2 regions of the Streptomyces sp. NBC_00341 genome follow, and region 1 is predicted to be linked to the other one. Evidence: riboswitches for the same ligand, from Rfam matches in the RefSeq annotation. Region 1 holds a riboswitch; the other holds the start of a gene.
The links. A riboswitch is a leader RNA that binds a small molecule or an ion and turns the genes downstream of it on or off. The one in region 1 is predicted to bind cyclic di-AMP.
Positions count from the first base shown of each region.

Region 2: it holds a riboswitch for cyclic di-AMP, as region 1 does, so the genes downstream of both, OG892_RS35195 (peptidoglycan DD-metalloendopeptidase family protein) here and OG892_RS24900 (NlpC/P60 family protein) in region 1, are expected to answer to the same signal.

Region 1 covers NZ_CP108002.1:5,501,491-5,508,750, reverse strand. Annotated here, with positions in the region: gene OG892_RS24920 (cobalamin B12-binding domain-containing protein) at 1-120, opposite strand, end outside; gene OG892_RS24915 (esterase/lipase family protein) at 528-1,445, shown strand; gene OG892_RS24910 (M23 family metallopeptidase) at 1,612-3,168, shown strand; gene pcrA (DNA helicase PcrA) at 3,221-5,659, opposite strand; cyclic di-AMP (ydaO/yuaA leader) riboswitch at 5,920-6,084, shown strand; gene OG892_RS24900 (NlpC/P60 family protein) at 6,083-7,258, shown strand.
Region 2 covers NZ_CP108002.1:7,872,253-7,879,512, reverse strand. Annotated here, with positions in the region: gene OG892_RS35215 (STM4013/SEN3800 family hydrolase) at 1-566, shown strand, start outside; gene OG892_RS35210 (STM4012 family radical SAM protein) at 563-1,924, shown strand; gene OG892_RS35205 (STM4011 family radical SAM protein) at 1,932-2,870, shown strand; gene OG892_RS35200 (SGNH/GDSL hydrolase family protein) at 2,883-3,728, opposite strand; gene OG892_RS35195 (peptidoglycan DD-metalloendopeptidase family protein) at 3,928-4,881, opposite strand; cyclic di-AMP (ydaO/yuaA leader) riboswitch at 4,885-5,075, opposite strand; gene OG892_RS35190 (tyrosine-protein phosphatase) at 5,510-6,322, shown strand; gene OG892_RS35185 (DUF6126 family protein) at 6,350-6,526, opposite strand; gene OG892_RS35180 (helix-turn-helix domain-containing protein) at 6,570-7,178, opposite strand; gene OG892_RS35175 (aspartate aminotransferase family protein) at 7,246-7,260, opposite strand, start outside.

The sequences.
Region 1 (7,260 bases):
CGTGTAGATGACCTCCATACCGGCGTCGCGCAGTGCCCGCGCGATCACCTTGGCCCCTCGGTCATGGCCGTCGAGGCCCGGTTTGGCCACCACCACTCGGATCGGACCGGTCACACCCATCACTGCCTCCACACGCGTCTCCCGCCCCCGACAGGCCGGGGATGTGAACGAACGTTATCCACAGCATCCCGCAAGCCGCTGTTTCGCGGTGGTCGGGGAGGGGGAAATCACACGTGGGACAAGTTCACCGGGCGCCGTTTCCCGCAGCACGCGGCTCACCTGCCGTGCGGGACCGGCCGCCGGGGGAGCCGCACGAGGTCGTCGTACCACCGCGCCGTCAGCCGCACGGCACGGTGGTACGGCTCACCGACCGCCCACCGGCCGGTCACCGAAGGTGATCCGGAAGGCGCGGCGGGCGGCGCGTCCCGGACGGTGAACCGCCGCCCGGACGACCGACACGGCGCCCCACGAGGGCATACGGGGCAGGAGCCGCCGCTCCCCGGGTGCCGGAAGCAGGAGGTCGGTCAATGAAGACCCCGCCTTTTCTTCCCCTGCTGTCGAGCCTTCTTCCCCTACTGCCACGCCGGACGGGCCCGCGCAACGCCTGGCTGTCGTCCGCGCTGCTGAGAGCGACCGCGCTGGAGCTCGTGGTGCTCGCCGGACACGCGCTGATCTACCCCACCGGCATCACCGGCGAGCGGCGCACCCCGCCACGCCCGGCGGCCGAGCCGGTCCCCGCACCTCCCGGGACCACGGCCCTGCCGGGCGCGCACGCCGGGAGCGCGGGGCACATCGGGCACCCGGACCGGCCGCCCGTCGTACTCCTGCACGGTTTCATCGACAACCGCTCCGTCTTCGTGCTGCTGCGCCGCTCGCTGGCCCGGCACGGCTGGCGTCATCTGGAGTCGCTCAACTACTCCCCGCTGACCTGCGACATCCGCAGCGCCGCCGAGCTGCTCGGCCGCCACGTCGAGGAGATCTGCGCCCGCACCGGGCACCGCGAGATCGACATCGTCGGGCACAGCCTGGGCGGCCTGATAGCGCGCTACTACGTACAGCGACTGGGCGGCGACCGACGGGTCCGCACCCTGGTCACACTCGGTACGCCGCACGCGGGCACCGCCGTCGCCCCGCTGGCCGGCGCCCTCCCGATCGTGCGCCAGATGCGCGGCGGATCGGCGCCGATCGAGGAGCTCCGGCTTCCGGCGCCGGGGTGCCGCACCCGGTTCGTCAGCTTCTGGAGCGAGCTGGACCAGGTCATCGTCCCTGCCGAGGCGGCCTGTATCGACCATCCCGACCTCGACGCGACCAACGTCCGCGTCAGCGGGATCGGCCATCTCGCACTGCCCGTGCACCCGGCCGTGGCCGCCGGGGTCCGCCAGGCGCTCGACGCCCAGGAGCCCGGAAATAGAACGAATCTCGAACATAGAGCCAAGGCTGTGTGAGTGGCCCGTCGAAAGACGGCCGATTGCCCGATTCCTGATCGCCCGCGAGCCGTGGAAGATTGTCGGCGTCGCGTACCGCCGGGTACAGTCGCGGCCACTGCTTTCCCCCGGGGTCCCCCACGGGCCCCGGACCCAAGGTCCTGCTGCCGAGGCGAGAGAGAAGTTGGTGAACGACCAGCACCCCCACGCCGGGTATGTCGGATACGACAGCCACTCCACGAGCGGTTTCGACGACGACCCGCTCTTCGGTTCCCTCCCCAGCGGTTACGACGGTCCGTACGACACCACGACCGGTTACGCCGCCCCGTACGACACCGGCCAGGCCGGTCACAGTGGCCAGTACGACACCACCCAGTGGGACACCGGCGCTCACCGCACCGCCGCGTACGACCACGCCGCCGACTACGCGGCCTACACCCCCCACTTCCAGCAGCACCCCCAGTACGACGCGGCCCCGCAGTACGACGCGGCCCCGCAGCAGTACGACACCACCGGCACCTGGGCAACGGCGGACGCCCACGCGAACATCCCGGCACAGGGCGGCGCCCCCGACTCCTCTGGCCAGTGGGACACCTCCGGCTGGTACACGAACGGCCAGTGGTCAAGCACCGACACGGCGGGATACGACTCCGGCGCGTACGACGCCACCGCCTGGAACACCGGCGCCACGCCCGAGCACGGACAGCAAACGCCGCAGAATCTGACGGCATCGCACGAGCCCGAACAGACACGGCAGCATCCGTACGAATCACACGCACCGTACGAGACGCATGAGGCGCACGAGACGCGTGAGGCGTACGGGACGTACCAGGCGTACGAGGCGTACGAGCCCGCCCAGGCCGTGCCGACGACCGCCGAGCCCGCCGAACTCGTCGAGATCTACGAAACCTCCGAGACCGCCGCGTTCAGCCTCCCCGAGGCGGGCCCGGAGCCGGACGCCCACCACCCCGCAGGCCGTCAGGTCTCCCGCGGTGGCAGCCGCAGCCGCAGGCGTTCGCCCGCCAAGCGCTCCGCCCTCCTCACCATCGCCGTCCCCTCCGCCTGCGTGATGAGCGTGGCCGGTATCGCCGCCGCTTCCGTGGGCGGCATGGGTGGCGGCGAGGAGACGAAGGACGACACCACGACGATGGCGGCCGCGGACCCCGCCACGGTCGAGCCGGTAGCCGCGAACAACAAGCTGGACACCCAGCTCGCCAACCTCAGCGCCGACGCGGAGAACTTCGCCGGCCGCGCCAGCCGCACCCAGGAGCGCATCGACCTGAAGGAGCGGCAGGCCGCCGAGAAGAAGAAGCGCGAGGAGGAGGCCGCCCGCAAGGAGGCCCTGCGCCCCAAGTACGTCATGCCGGTCAAGGAGCACGGACTCAGCGCGTACTTCGGCCAGGCGGGCGTCAACTGGATGTCCGTGCACACGGGCATCGACTTCCCCGTCCAGTACGGGACCCCGGTCATGGCGGCGACCGACGGCACCATCCGTACGCAGTACAACACCGCCTACGGCAACATGGCCATCGTCACGATGGCCGACGGCACCGAGACCTGGTACTGCCACCTCAGCAGCACCCGGATCCGCTCGGGCAACGTCAAGGCCGGAGACGTGATCGCGCACTCCGGGAGCTCCGGCAACTCGACCGGCCCGCACATGCACTTCGAGGTGCGGCCCGGCGGCGGCGCGGCCGTGGACCCGCTGCCCTGGCTCCGCAGCCACGACATCGACCCGACCTGACCTGACCGGCCCGGCCTCCTCCTGGAGGAACCGGGCCGGACGGTACGCCCCGCTACAGCTTCTGGACCGGGGCGTACCGCAGGAGCAGTTTCTTCGGCCGCTCGTCCCCGAAGTCGACCGTGGCCTTCGCCTGGTCGCCGATGCCGTCGACCGCCGTCACCGTGCCCAGACCGAACTGGTCGTGCGTGACCCGGTCGCCGACCACCAGCGTGATCGTCGGCTTGTCCGACGTCCGCCGGGTCGCGAAGCCCGAGGGCCCGGAGCGCGAACGGGACGCGGACAACGATGAGGTGATGCCCGACGTCGGTCCCGCCGGAGCCGCCATCGGGCCCTTGCGCTTCCACTCAAGGTGCTGCTCCGGGATCTCCTCCAGGAACCGCGACGGCGGGTTGTACGAGGGCTGGCCCCACGCGCTGCGCATCGACGCCCGGGTCAGATAGAGCCGTTCGCGGGCGCGGGTGATGCCGACATAGGCGAGCCGGCGCTCCTCCTCCAGCTCCTTGACCTGGCCCAGCGCGCGCATGTGCGGGAAGACGCCGTCCTCCATGCCGGTCAGGAAGACCACCGGGAATTCGAGGCCCTTCGCCGTGTGCAGGGTCATCAGCGTGACGACTCCGGAGCCGTCGGTGTCCTCGTCGGGGATCTGGTCGGAGTCGGCGACGAGCGCGACCCGCTCCAGGAACTCGGCGAGCGTTCCCGACCCCTCCTCCTCGCTCCGGTCCTGCTCGAATTCGAGCGCCACGGAGGCGAGCTCCTGGAGGTTCTCGATCCGGGTCTCGTCCTGCGGGTCGGTGGAGGCCTGGAGCTCGGCCAGGTAGCCGGTCCGCTCCATGACGGCCTCCAGCACCACGGCCGGGCCCGCGCCCGACTCGACGATCGTGCGCAGCTCCTCCATCAGCGTGTTGAACCGCTTGACGGCGTTGGCGGACCGGGCGGCCATGCCGTACGCCTCGTCGACGCGGCGCAGCGCCTGCGGGAAGGTGATCTTCTCGCGCATCGACAGGGCGTCGATCATCGCCTCCGCCCGGTCCCCGATGCCGCGCTTGGGCACGTTCAGGATGCGGCGCAGCGGGACCGTGTCCTCCGGGTTGGACAGGACCCGGAGGTAGGCCAGGACGTCCCTGACCTCCTTGCGCTCGTAGAAGCGCACACCGCCGACGACCTTGTAGGGCAGGCCGACCCGGATGAAGATCTCCTCGAAGACACGGGACTGCGCGTTCGTCCGGTAGAAGATCGCGACGTCGCCCGCCTTGGCGTCGCCCGCGTCGGTCAGCCGGTCGATCTCGTCCGCGACGAACTGCGCCTCGTCGTGCTCGGTGTCCGCGACGTAGCCGGTGATCCGGGTGCCGGAGCCGGCGTTGGTCCAGAGGTTCTTCGGGCGGCGGCTCTCGTTGCGCTCGATGACGGCGTTGGCGGCGGACAGGATCGTCTGGGTGGAGCGGTAGTTCTGCTCCAGCAGGATCGTGGTCGCGTCCGGGTAGTCCTCCTCGAACTGGAGGATGTTGCGGATCGTGGCGCCCCGGAAGGCGTAGATCGACTGGTCGGCGTCACCTACGACGCACAGCTCGCCGGGGGCGTCGGCCTCGCCGGCCGGGCCGACCAGCTCCCGTACGAGCGTGTACTGGGCGTGGTTGGTGTCCTGGTACTCGTCGACCAGAACGTGCCGGAAGCGGCGGCGGTAGTGCTCGGCGACGTCGGGGAAGGCCTGGAGCAGGTGCACCGTCGTCATGATGATGTCGTCGAAGTCCAGCGCGTTGGCCTCGCGCAGCCGGGACTGGTACATCGCGTAGGCCTGGGCGAGGGTCTTCTCGAAGCCGTCCGTGGCCTGTCCGGCGAAGGTCTCCTCGTCGATCAGCTCGTTCTTCAGGTTCGACACCTTGGCCGTGAACGACTTCGGCGGGAAGCGCTTCGGGTCGAGGTCGAGATCGCGGCAGACCAGGGCCATCAGCCGCTTGGAGTCCGCCGCGTCGTAGATCGAGAACGAGGAGGTGAAGCCGAGCTTCTTCGACTCGCGGCGCAGGATCCGGACGCACGCGCTGTGGAAGGTCATGACCCACATGGCGTTGGCGCGGGGCCCGACGAGCTGCTCGACGCGCTCCTTCATCTCACCGGCGGCCTTGTTGGTGAAGGTGATCGCCAGAATCTGGCCGGGGTGCACCCCGCGCTCGGCCAGCAGGTGGGCGATGCGGTGCGTCAGCACCCGGGTCTTGCCCGAACCGGCCCCGGCGACGATGAGCAGCGGGGAGCCCGCGTGCACGACGGCGGCACGCTGCTCGGTGTTCAGCCCGTCGAGCAGCGCGGCGGCGTCGATGACCGGGCGGTGGGCCCCGTCGCGGTAGTACGCGTCGCGGGGCGGCGGGGGCCCGTCGAACACGCCCCCGAAGAGGTCCTCCGGCACCGCTTCGGGTGCGGAGTCCTCGGGGGGTGGCGGGGGCCCTTCCTCCGTGTGCTGGAGGCCGGCCAGGAAACTGTCGTCAAAGAGGCTGCTCATCGCCCTCCGAGTCTAGGGCCTGTCCGGCGGATCATGGCCGGGGTCGCACGGCAGAACCCGCACCCACGGGAGCCACACACGGCGATGCCCGGACCACCCTGCGTAGGAAAATGCCGCGCCGCGCCCGGCCGTACGGCACGGGTTCCGCAAGGTCACGAAAATGTATCGGGCATATCGAACATCAACCTTCACAGCGGCACCATGAGTTGGCTAGCGTGCTCGTTCGGACGGCCGTACCCCCAGAGGCGAACCACGCCGAGCGGGCGTCCACGCCGAATCCGGGCCGCCCGTACGGGGTCCGGAACCGGGGACCCACACGCAGCACCGGGGTGAATCGGTCCGCAACCCCCACCAGGACCGTAGGGCAGCCTTCCGTTCCGCCCGAACCCGACAGCTAACCCGGTAGGCGGTCCACGGAAGGAAATGCCGGCCTTGGCATCGCATCGCAAACCGCGCCCCCGGGTGCGCAGCACCACCCCCGCCATCGGGTTCACGACGGCCGCACTCGCCTCGGTGACCCTGCTGTCCACGCAGAGCGCGCTGGCGGCCCCGGCCCCGAAGCCCAGCATCGAGGACGTCCAGAAGAAGGTCGACGACCTCTACCGGCAGGCGGGCACCGCGACCCAGCACTACGACGAGGCGAAAGAGGCGTCCGCCGCGCAGCGCACCAAGGTGGACGGGCTGCTGGACGACATCGCCAAGCGCGCCGACAAGCTGAACGACGCCCGCCGGACGCTCGGGAACTACGCGGCCGCCCAGTACCGCGACGGCGCGCTCGCGCCGACCGCCACCTTCTTCCTGGCCAACGACCCGCAGTCGTTCTTCGACCAGACCCACCTGATGAACCGGATGGCCACGAACCAGCAGCAGGCCGTCACGGACTTCCGGACGAAGCAGGCGCAGGCGTCGAAGAAGCGGGCAGAGGCGGTGACGAGCCTGGAGACGCTCACCGCGTCGCAGACCAAGCTGCGCACCAGCAAGCAGGACGTGCAGAACAAGCTGACCGAGGCGCGCACGCTGCTGTCGAAGCTGACCGCGCAGGAGAAGGCGCGGCTGGCCGAGCTGGAGGAGAAGAAGAAGGCCGAGGCCGCGCGCAAGGCAAAGGAGCTGGCGAAGAAGCAGGCGGCCGCGAAGGCGGAGGCAGAGCGCAAGGCCAAGGAGGCCGGCAGCGGCAGCGGCACGGGCTCCGGTACGGGCACGGGAACGGGCACCGGTTCCGGTTCTGGCTCCGGCTCGGACAGCAGCGCGACGACGAAGGCCGAGAAGGTCCTCGCGTTCGCCAGGGCCCAGATGGGCAAACCGTACGTCTGGGGGGCCACCGGCCCGTCCTCGTACGACTGCTCGGGGCTGACCCAGGCGGCCTGGAAGGCCGCGGGCGTCAGCATTCCGCGGACCACCTGGGACCAGGTGAACGTCGGGACCCGGATCGCCACGGCGGACCTCCAGCCCGGTGACCTGGTCTTCTTCTACGACGACATCAGCCACGTCGGGATCTACAAGGGCGACGGCATGATGATCCACGCGCCGAAGCCGGGGGCCAATGTGCGCGAGGAGTCGATCTTCTACATGCCGATCTACGGGAGCGTGCGCCCCGGCTAGGC
Region 2 (7,260 bases), 2.4 Mb from region 1:
TCGCCGGCAGCGAGACGACCGAGGAGCGCACCTTCGTCTTCGACACCCCCGACCTGGTCTCGGGACTGGCCGCGGCCGGCTACCGCACGGTGTGCATCGGCGGGGTGGGGTTCTTCAACCAGCGGGCACCGCTCGGCTCGGTGCTTCCCGGCATGTTCCAGGAGGCGCACTGGGAACCCGGGTTCGGCGTCGCCTCACCCACCTCGTTCGAGGCGCAGGTGGCCCGTGCCGAGCAGGTCGTAGCCGGGCTGCCGCACGGACAGCGGCTGTTCCTCTTCGTCAACGTCTCCGCGCTGCACCAGCCGAACTGGTTCCACCGGCCCGGCGCGACCCGGGACGCGGGTGACAGCCGCGCGACGCACGCCGCCGCGCTGGAGTACGTCGACGCCCATATCGGCCGGCTCTTCGCCGCCATGAGCAGCCGCCGCCGCGCCTTCGCCATCGTCTGCTCCGACCACGGCACGGCGTACGGCGACGACGGCTACACCGGCCACCGGCTCGGGCACGAGTCCGTCTGGACCGTTCCGTACGCCCACTTCTTCCTGGAACCGGGGACCGCACGATGACCAGTCCGCACACCGTCCGCCCGTACCAGAGCTATGTGTACGCCTATCCGCACAAGACCGCGTACGAGCCGCTCGGCCGGCTGCCCGGCGGGCGTCCGGCCCTGAGGGATCTGTGGGCCGGGGAAGGCAAGGACGCGCTCTCGCTCTATCTCCACATACCGTTCTGCGAGGTCCGCTGCGGCTTCTGCAACCTCTTCACCCGGGTCGGCGCCCCCGACGAGCTGACCGGCCGCTACCTCGACGCGCTGGACCGGCAGGCGACAGCCGTACGGGAGGCCCTGGGCGACACGGAGCCGGTGCGTTTCGCCTCGGCGGCCTTCGGCGGCGGGACCCCGACCTTCCTGACGGCGGGCGAGCTGGAGCGCCTGTGCGACATAGCGGAGAAGCGCATGGGCGCCGATCTCCGCTCGGTGCCCCTGTCGGTCGAGACGTCACCGTCGACCGCCACCGCCGACCGGCTGGCCGTCCTGGCGGAGCGGGGGGCGACCAGGATCAGCATCGGTGTGCAGAGCTTCGTCGAGGCCGAGGCACGGGCGGCGGTCCGTCCGCAGCGCCGGGCGGATGTGGAGGCCGCCCTGGGGCTGATCAGGGACGCCCGCATCCCGGTCCTCAACATCGACCTGATCTACGGCATCGACGGGCAGGACGAGTCGAGCTGGCGCACCTCACTGGACGCGGCGCTCCAGTGGCGGCCGGAGGAGCTGTACCTCTACCCGCTGTACGTCCGTCCGCTGACCGGCCTCGGCCGGACCGGCGCCGCCGCGGCGGACGCGGAGCCGGCCTGGGACGAGCAGCGGCTGCGGCTCTACCGCGCGGGCCGCGATCACCTCCTGGGGCACGGCTACGAGCAGGTGTCGATGCGGATGTTCCGGCGCGCCGGCGCCCCGCCCGCCGAGGGCCCCGACGACTACGCGTGCCAGACCGACGGCATGGTCGGCCTCGGCTGCGGCGCCCGCTCGTACACCTCCCGGCTGCACTACTCGTTCGACTACGCCGTGGAGATGCGACAGGTGCGGACGATCATCGACGGCTACACGGAGACCGAGGACTTCTCGCACGCCGAGGTGGGCCGGTACACCGACGGCGACGAGGCGCGCCGCCGCCATCTCCTGCAGTCGGTCCTCCAGGCCGGGGGCATGCGGCTGTCGGAGTACCGCGAGCGGTTCGGCAGCCGGCCCGAGGAGGACTTCGGTGCGGAGCTGGCCCTGTTCGAGGAGCGGGGCTGGCTCGATCCGGACGCGTCGGCCGCCGGGCTGCTGCGTCTGTCGCCCGAGGGGCTCGCGCACTCCGACGCGCTGGGACCCGAGCTCTTCTCCCCCGCGGTGCGGGCCGCGATGGCCTCGTACGAGCTGAAGTGAGCCCCGCATGGACCTGACGATTCTCTACCGGGGCCCGCTCGCGTCGTGCGATTACGACTGCCCGTACTGCCCGTTCGCCAAGCGGCGCGACAGCGGGGAACAGCTGCGGGCCGACCGGGCCGCGCTGGAGCGGTTCACGGCGTGGGCCGCGGCGCAGCGGGACGACCGGATCTCGGTGCTGTTCACCCCGTGGGGCGAGGGGCTGGTCCGCTCCTGGTACCGGCGGGCGATGGTCGAGCTGGCCGGGCTGCCGCACATCCGCCGGGTGGCGATCCAGACGAACCTGAGCGGACGTACGCGGTGGCTGGCCGAGGCGGGCGCGGCCGGGCGGGACAAGATCGCGCTCTGGTGCACGTACCACCCGGGCCAGACGCCGTACGAGCGCTTCCTGGACCGGTGCGGGGAGCTGGCGTCCCTGGGGATCCGGCACAGCGTCGGGGTGGTGGGTCTGGACGATCACCTCGACGAGGCCCGGCGGCTGCGGGCGGCGCTCCCGGAGGAGGTGTACCTCTGGGTCAACGCCGCGGAGGGGCACACCTACACGGACGCGGAGGCCGGCCGGTGGACGGAGATCGACCCGCTGTTCCCGTACAGCCGCCATCCGCACCGCTCGGCCGGGCTGCCGTGCCGGACCGGTGAGTCGGTCATCTCGGTGGACGGGGAGGGCACGGTGCGCCGCTGCCACTTCGTCCGGGCCGAACTCGGCAACCTCTACGACGGCAGCTACCGCGGGGCGCTGGGCCCCCGGGCGTGCCCGCTGGCGGTGTGCGACTGCCATATCGGCTACGTCCATCTGGAGACGCTGCCGCTGTACGACGTGTTCGCGGGCGGCGTGCTGGAGCGCGTACCGGCCCGGCCGCCGCGTTCCGTCGGGCGGGCGGGCCCCCAGCTGCTGGGGATGCCCTCGCCGGAGTTCGCCGAGCGGCGCCCGTTCGGCGAACTCTGACCGGACCGGCCCTCAGAGCGGCAGCAGGTCCGGCCGCTTCGCCTCCACGTGGTCCCCCGACGACTCGCCGCGCAGCCTGCGCCCGATCCACGGCACAAGGTACTCGCGGGCCCAGTGGATGTCGTCGCGCCGGACCTCCAGCGCTCTCCGGTGCGCCTGCGGCGGCCACTCCTGGTCGGGGTCGGCCGGCACGTCGAGGCCCAGGACCTGGGCGGCGCGCAGCGCGACGCGGGTGTGCCCCTCTGGCGACAGGTGCAGCCGGTCGCCGTCCCAGGCGCGCCGGTCCTGCACGGAGCGCAGGGACCACAGGTCGAGCACCGGGCAGTCGTAGCGGTCCGCGATGGACCGCACATGGGCCGTGTAGGTGGCGATCTTGCCGCGCAGGTGGCGGAGCACCGGAACGCCTCGGGTGTCGAAGCCGGTGGTGACCATGACGGTGCCGACCGACCGGGACAGCTCGGCGACCGCGCGCTCGAAGCGCTCGGCCACGTCGTCGGGGTCGGTGCCCGGCCGGATGATGTCGTTGCCGCCCGCGCAGAAGCTCACCAGGTCGGGGGCGAGTTGCTTGGCGCGCGGTACCTGCTCCTCGACTATCTGGTCGAGGAGGCGTCCTCGTACGGCGAGATTGGCGTACCGGAAGTGTCCGTGCGCGGCGGCTGTGCCGCCCTGCGCCGATTCCGGGTGCGGGAGCTGGTCCGCGAGAATTACCGCGAGCCGGTCGGCCCAGCCGAAGAATGTCCCGTCCGGGCCCGGGTCACCGACTCCTTCGGTGAAACTGTCGCCAATCGCCGCGTACGACTCGATGGCGCCCTGTCGGTTGATGACGCCCTGTCGGATGTTTCTCGAATCGTCTGCCACAAGGGCATATCCTGCACCGTCGATTGTGACCTACGCGACCGTAATATGGGGTTGACGGGTGGTGAGATAGACCACCCGGTCAGTTTTTGGTAAAGGGGGAATAAGGACGGTCACCGCAAAGCAGAGGGACGGCGCGCCGCCGCGCACCGTCCCTCTGTATTGCTTGCGGGTCCGGGTCACCGGACCGCTGCTGCCTGGATCAGACGTTGATCCCGTGCGACGCCAGGTAGGCAATCGGGTCGATGTCCGAGCCGTACGCCGGGCCGGTGCGGATCTCGAAGTGGAGGTGCGGGCCGGTGGCGTTGCCGGTGGCGCCGGAGAGGCCGACCTGCTGGCCCGCGGTCACGGTCTGGCCCGCCGAGACGGAGAGCGAGGACATGTGGCCGTACTGCGAGTAGTGGCCGTCGGCGTGCTTGATGACGACCTCGTTGCCGTACGCGCCGCCCCAGCCCGCGGTGACGACGGTGCCGGAGGTGATCGCCTTCACGCTGGTGCCGGTGGAGACGGGGAAGTCGATGCCGGTGTGGCTGCCGCTGGACCAGCTGGCGCCGGAGGCGCGGTAGGCGGTGGTGTGGTTGCCGGGGACCGGGTGGACGTAGCCGGAGGCGGTGCCCTGCTCGGCCGGAGCGGTGTCGGACGCCTGGGTGTCGGAGGAGGACGCGGTGTTGGAGGCCGCGGGCGCCTTCGACTCGGTCTTGGCCGGAGCCTTCGAGGGGGCCTTCGACGGGGTGGTGTCACCCGTGGCGGTGTGCGAGCCGGTGGCCGGGGCGTGGCCCCAGGCCTTGCCGCCGAGGGTCAGCTTCATACCCGGGAAGATCAGGCTCGGGTCGTCACCGACGACCTTGCGGTTGTCCTGGTACAGCTTCTCCCAGCCGCCCTTGACCTTGTGCTGGGCGGCGATCTTCGACAGGTAGTCGCCGGAGACCACGGAGTACGTCGTGGTGCCGGACTGCTTGTCCGCGACCGGCTTGGCCGGGGTGGAGTGCGTGGCGGCGGCCGACTTCGCGGTGGCGGGAGCGGCCTGCTCCGCGGCGTTGGCACCGGTGGCGCCGAGCAGCGGAAGCGCGATGACGGCTCCGCCGGCGCTCGCGACGACGACGCCGCGGGCGATGGTGCTGGACTTGGGACGGCGGTGCTTACCCGGGATGGGCATGAAGAATTTCCTCTCCGGCGCCTACGAGGTGAGCTGTCGGGTTCGGGCTGGAGATGCCCGGCCGCGCCTGGCGCGACTTCACCCCGAGCCGGCCGGATCACTCCGGTCGGCGGCTTACCTGGGTCCCCCGCTCCTGCCACACGGTGAGTGGGTGCGGAATTCCGGACGGCGGCAGGATTAGGCGTTCCATCCGGATTGACATGGAACGTAAGCGAGCCAGGACGGCGGAAACAAGCCACGGGTTCCACGCCGGAATCCGCACCGGGAATTCGACGCGGAATTCCGGTCACACTCCGTGGATTATGGATCTTGGCATTCCGCTTGGCGCACGGATTGCCCAACCGGAGCGCCGCCACACACCGTCACGGATATGATCCCGCTCACGAGAGGGTGACCATCTCCCGTATAAGCAGGGCATGTTCGACTAAAAGCCTCAATGCGGACATGTCGTGCCCGTCATTCGCGGGGCGTCCCGCAAAGGCACGGTGCGGCGTGCCACAAATGCGCAGCACGGAGGGGGATGGACGGGAGCATCGCCGGGATGATTGTCCGTGTATCCGATGTCGTATCGTCACGGGAGTGGACCCGTCGGCGACACGCGTCGGCGGCAGAGCCCCCAGGAGTGACCGTGACGCAGCAGTTGCCGCAGACCCCGTCGACGGAACCCGAGCTGGCGGGGGTCCGCAACTTCCGTGACGTGGGCGGGCTGCCCACCTCTGACGGCCGCCGGGTGCGGTACGGGCGGCTCTACCGCAGCGGTCACCTGGCAGCCGCCACGCCCGAGGACGCGGCGTTCCTCGGCGGCCTCGGCCTGCACACCGTCTTCGACTTCCGCAACGCCGCCGACCTCAAGCTGGACGGACCGGACGTCGAGCTGCCCGGCGTACGCAATGTGAACGTCCCGCTCACCGACCCGGCGGACGGCTCCGAGTTCTGGCGGATGGTCCGCGACGGCAACATGGACGAGCTGCGCGCGATCCTCGGCGGCGGCAAGGGGACCGACCGCATGGTCGCCTCCTACCGCTCGATCATCCTGGACCGCACCGCCGAGCACAGCCAGGTGCTGCACGCCCTGGCCGAGGACAGCGTCCCGGCCCTGATGCACTGCGCGGCGGGCAAGGACCGGGCCGGGCTCTCGATCGCGATCTCCTTGCTCGCGGTGGGCGTCGGACGCGAGACGATCGAGGCGGACTACCTCAAGTCCAACGACACCCACCGCCGCTACCGGGTGCGCCGCAGCGACACCTCCGCGGCCGGGATGTCGCCCGAGGTGATGGAGCTCCTCAGCCCGCTCTTCGGCGCCCACAGCGAATACCTCGGGGCGGCCTTCGCCACGATCGACGAGACGTGGGGCGGCACGGACCGCTACCTCTCCGAGGGGCTGAAGATCACGCCCGAGACACGGGAGCGGCTGCGCGAGCGGCTCCTCGAAGACTCCTGACGGAATCCGGAGGGGTGACGCCGCCGGCTACTGGTTGTGCATCCCCACCGCGAACAGCAGGTAGAGGAAGCCCGCGACGACGTGCCCGGCCACCAGGTAGGCGAACAGCCTGATGACCAGCCCCCGCGGCATCTTGCGCTCCTGGGAGTCGGACTCCTTGCGCCTGGCCGGGGTCAGCGGGTCGTAGTTCTCGGAATCGGACATGACGGTCCTCTCTGGTGACCGGACGGGCCGGCGGGACGGCGTCTCAGCGACGGTGGATCCCGCTGCCGAGACACAGCTCGGCGGCGGGGCTCTGCAGCAGGGTGTGAACGAAGAGCAGCTCGGCACCCTCGCGGTCCGGCGCCGCGATCCGGTGCGGGGTGAGCGAGTCGAAGTGCGCGCTGTCACCGGGGCCGAGGTCGTGCACGGTGTCCCCGAGGGTCACCCGGAGGTTTCCGGCCAGGACGTAGAGCCACTCCTCACCGGGGTGGACGCGCACCAGGTCGCCCTGCGCGCCGTACGGCACCCGGACGCGCAGCGCCTGCATCGCCCGGCCGGACCCACCGGCCTGCTGGTACATCCAGCCGTCGGCCTCCGCCCCCTCGAACTTCCGGGCACGGACGATCGCGTCACGTTCCGGAGGGATCTCGCCGAGCAGCTCGGAGACCGTCGTACCGTAGATCCTGGCGAGTCCGAGCAGCATCGGCAGCGAGGGCTGGCGGCGGCCCGTTTCGAGCCGGGACAGATGCGCGGGCGAGAGCCCGGCGCGCTGGGCGGCGGTCTCCAGGGTGAGCCCGCGGCCGCGGCGCAGATCGCGTAGCCGAGGCGCGACACCGGGCAGCTCTTCGGCCGCCCCTGCTTCTGCGGGATTCATATGTCCATTGGGCCAGGATCCTGCCTGGGAGGCAAATTTATTGCCTCCCAGGCAAAACCCCTCCTGATCAGCGGTTGGCCAC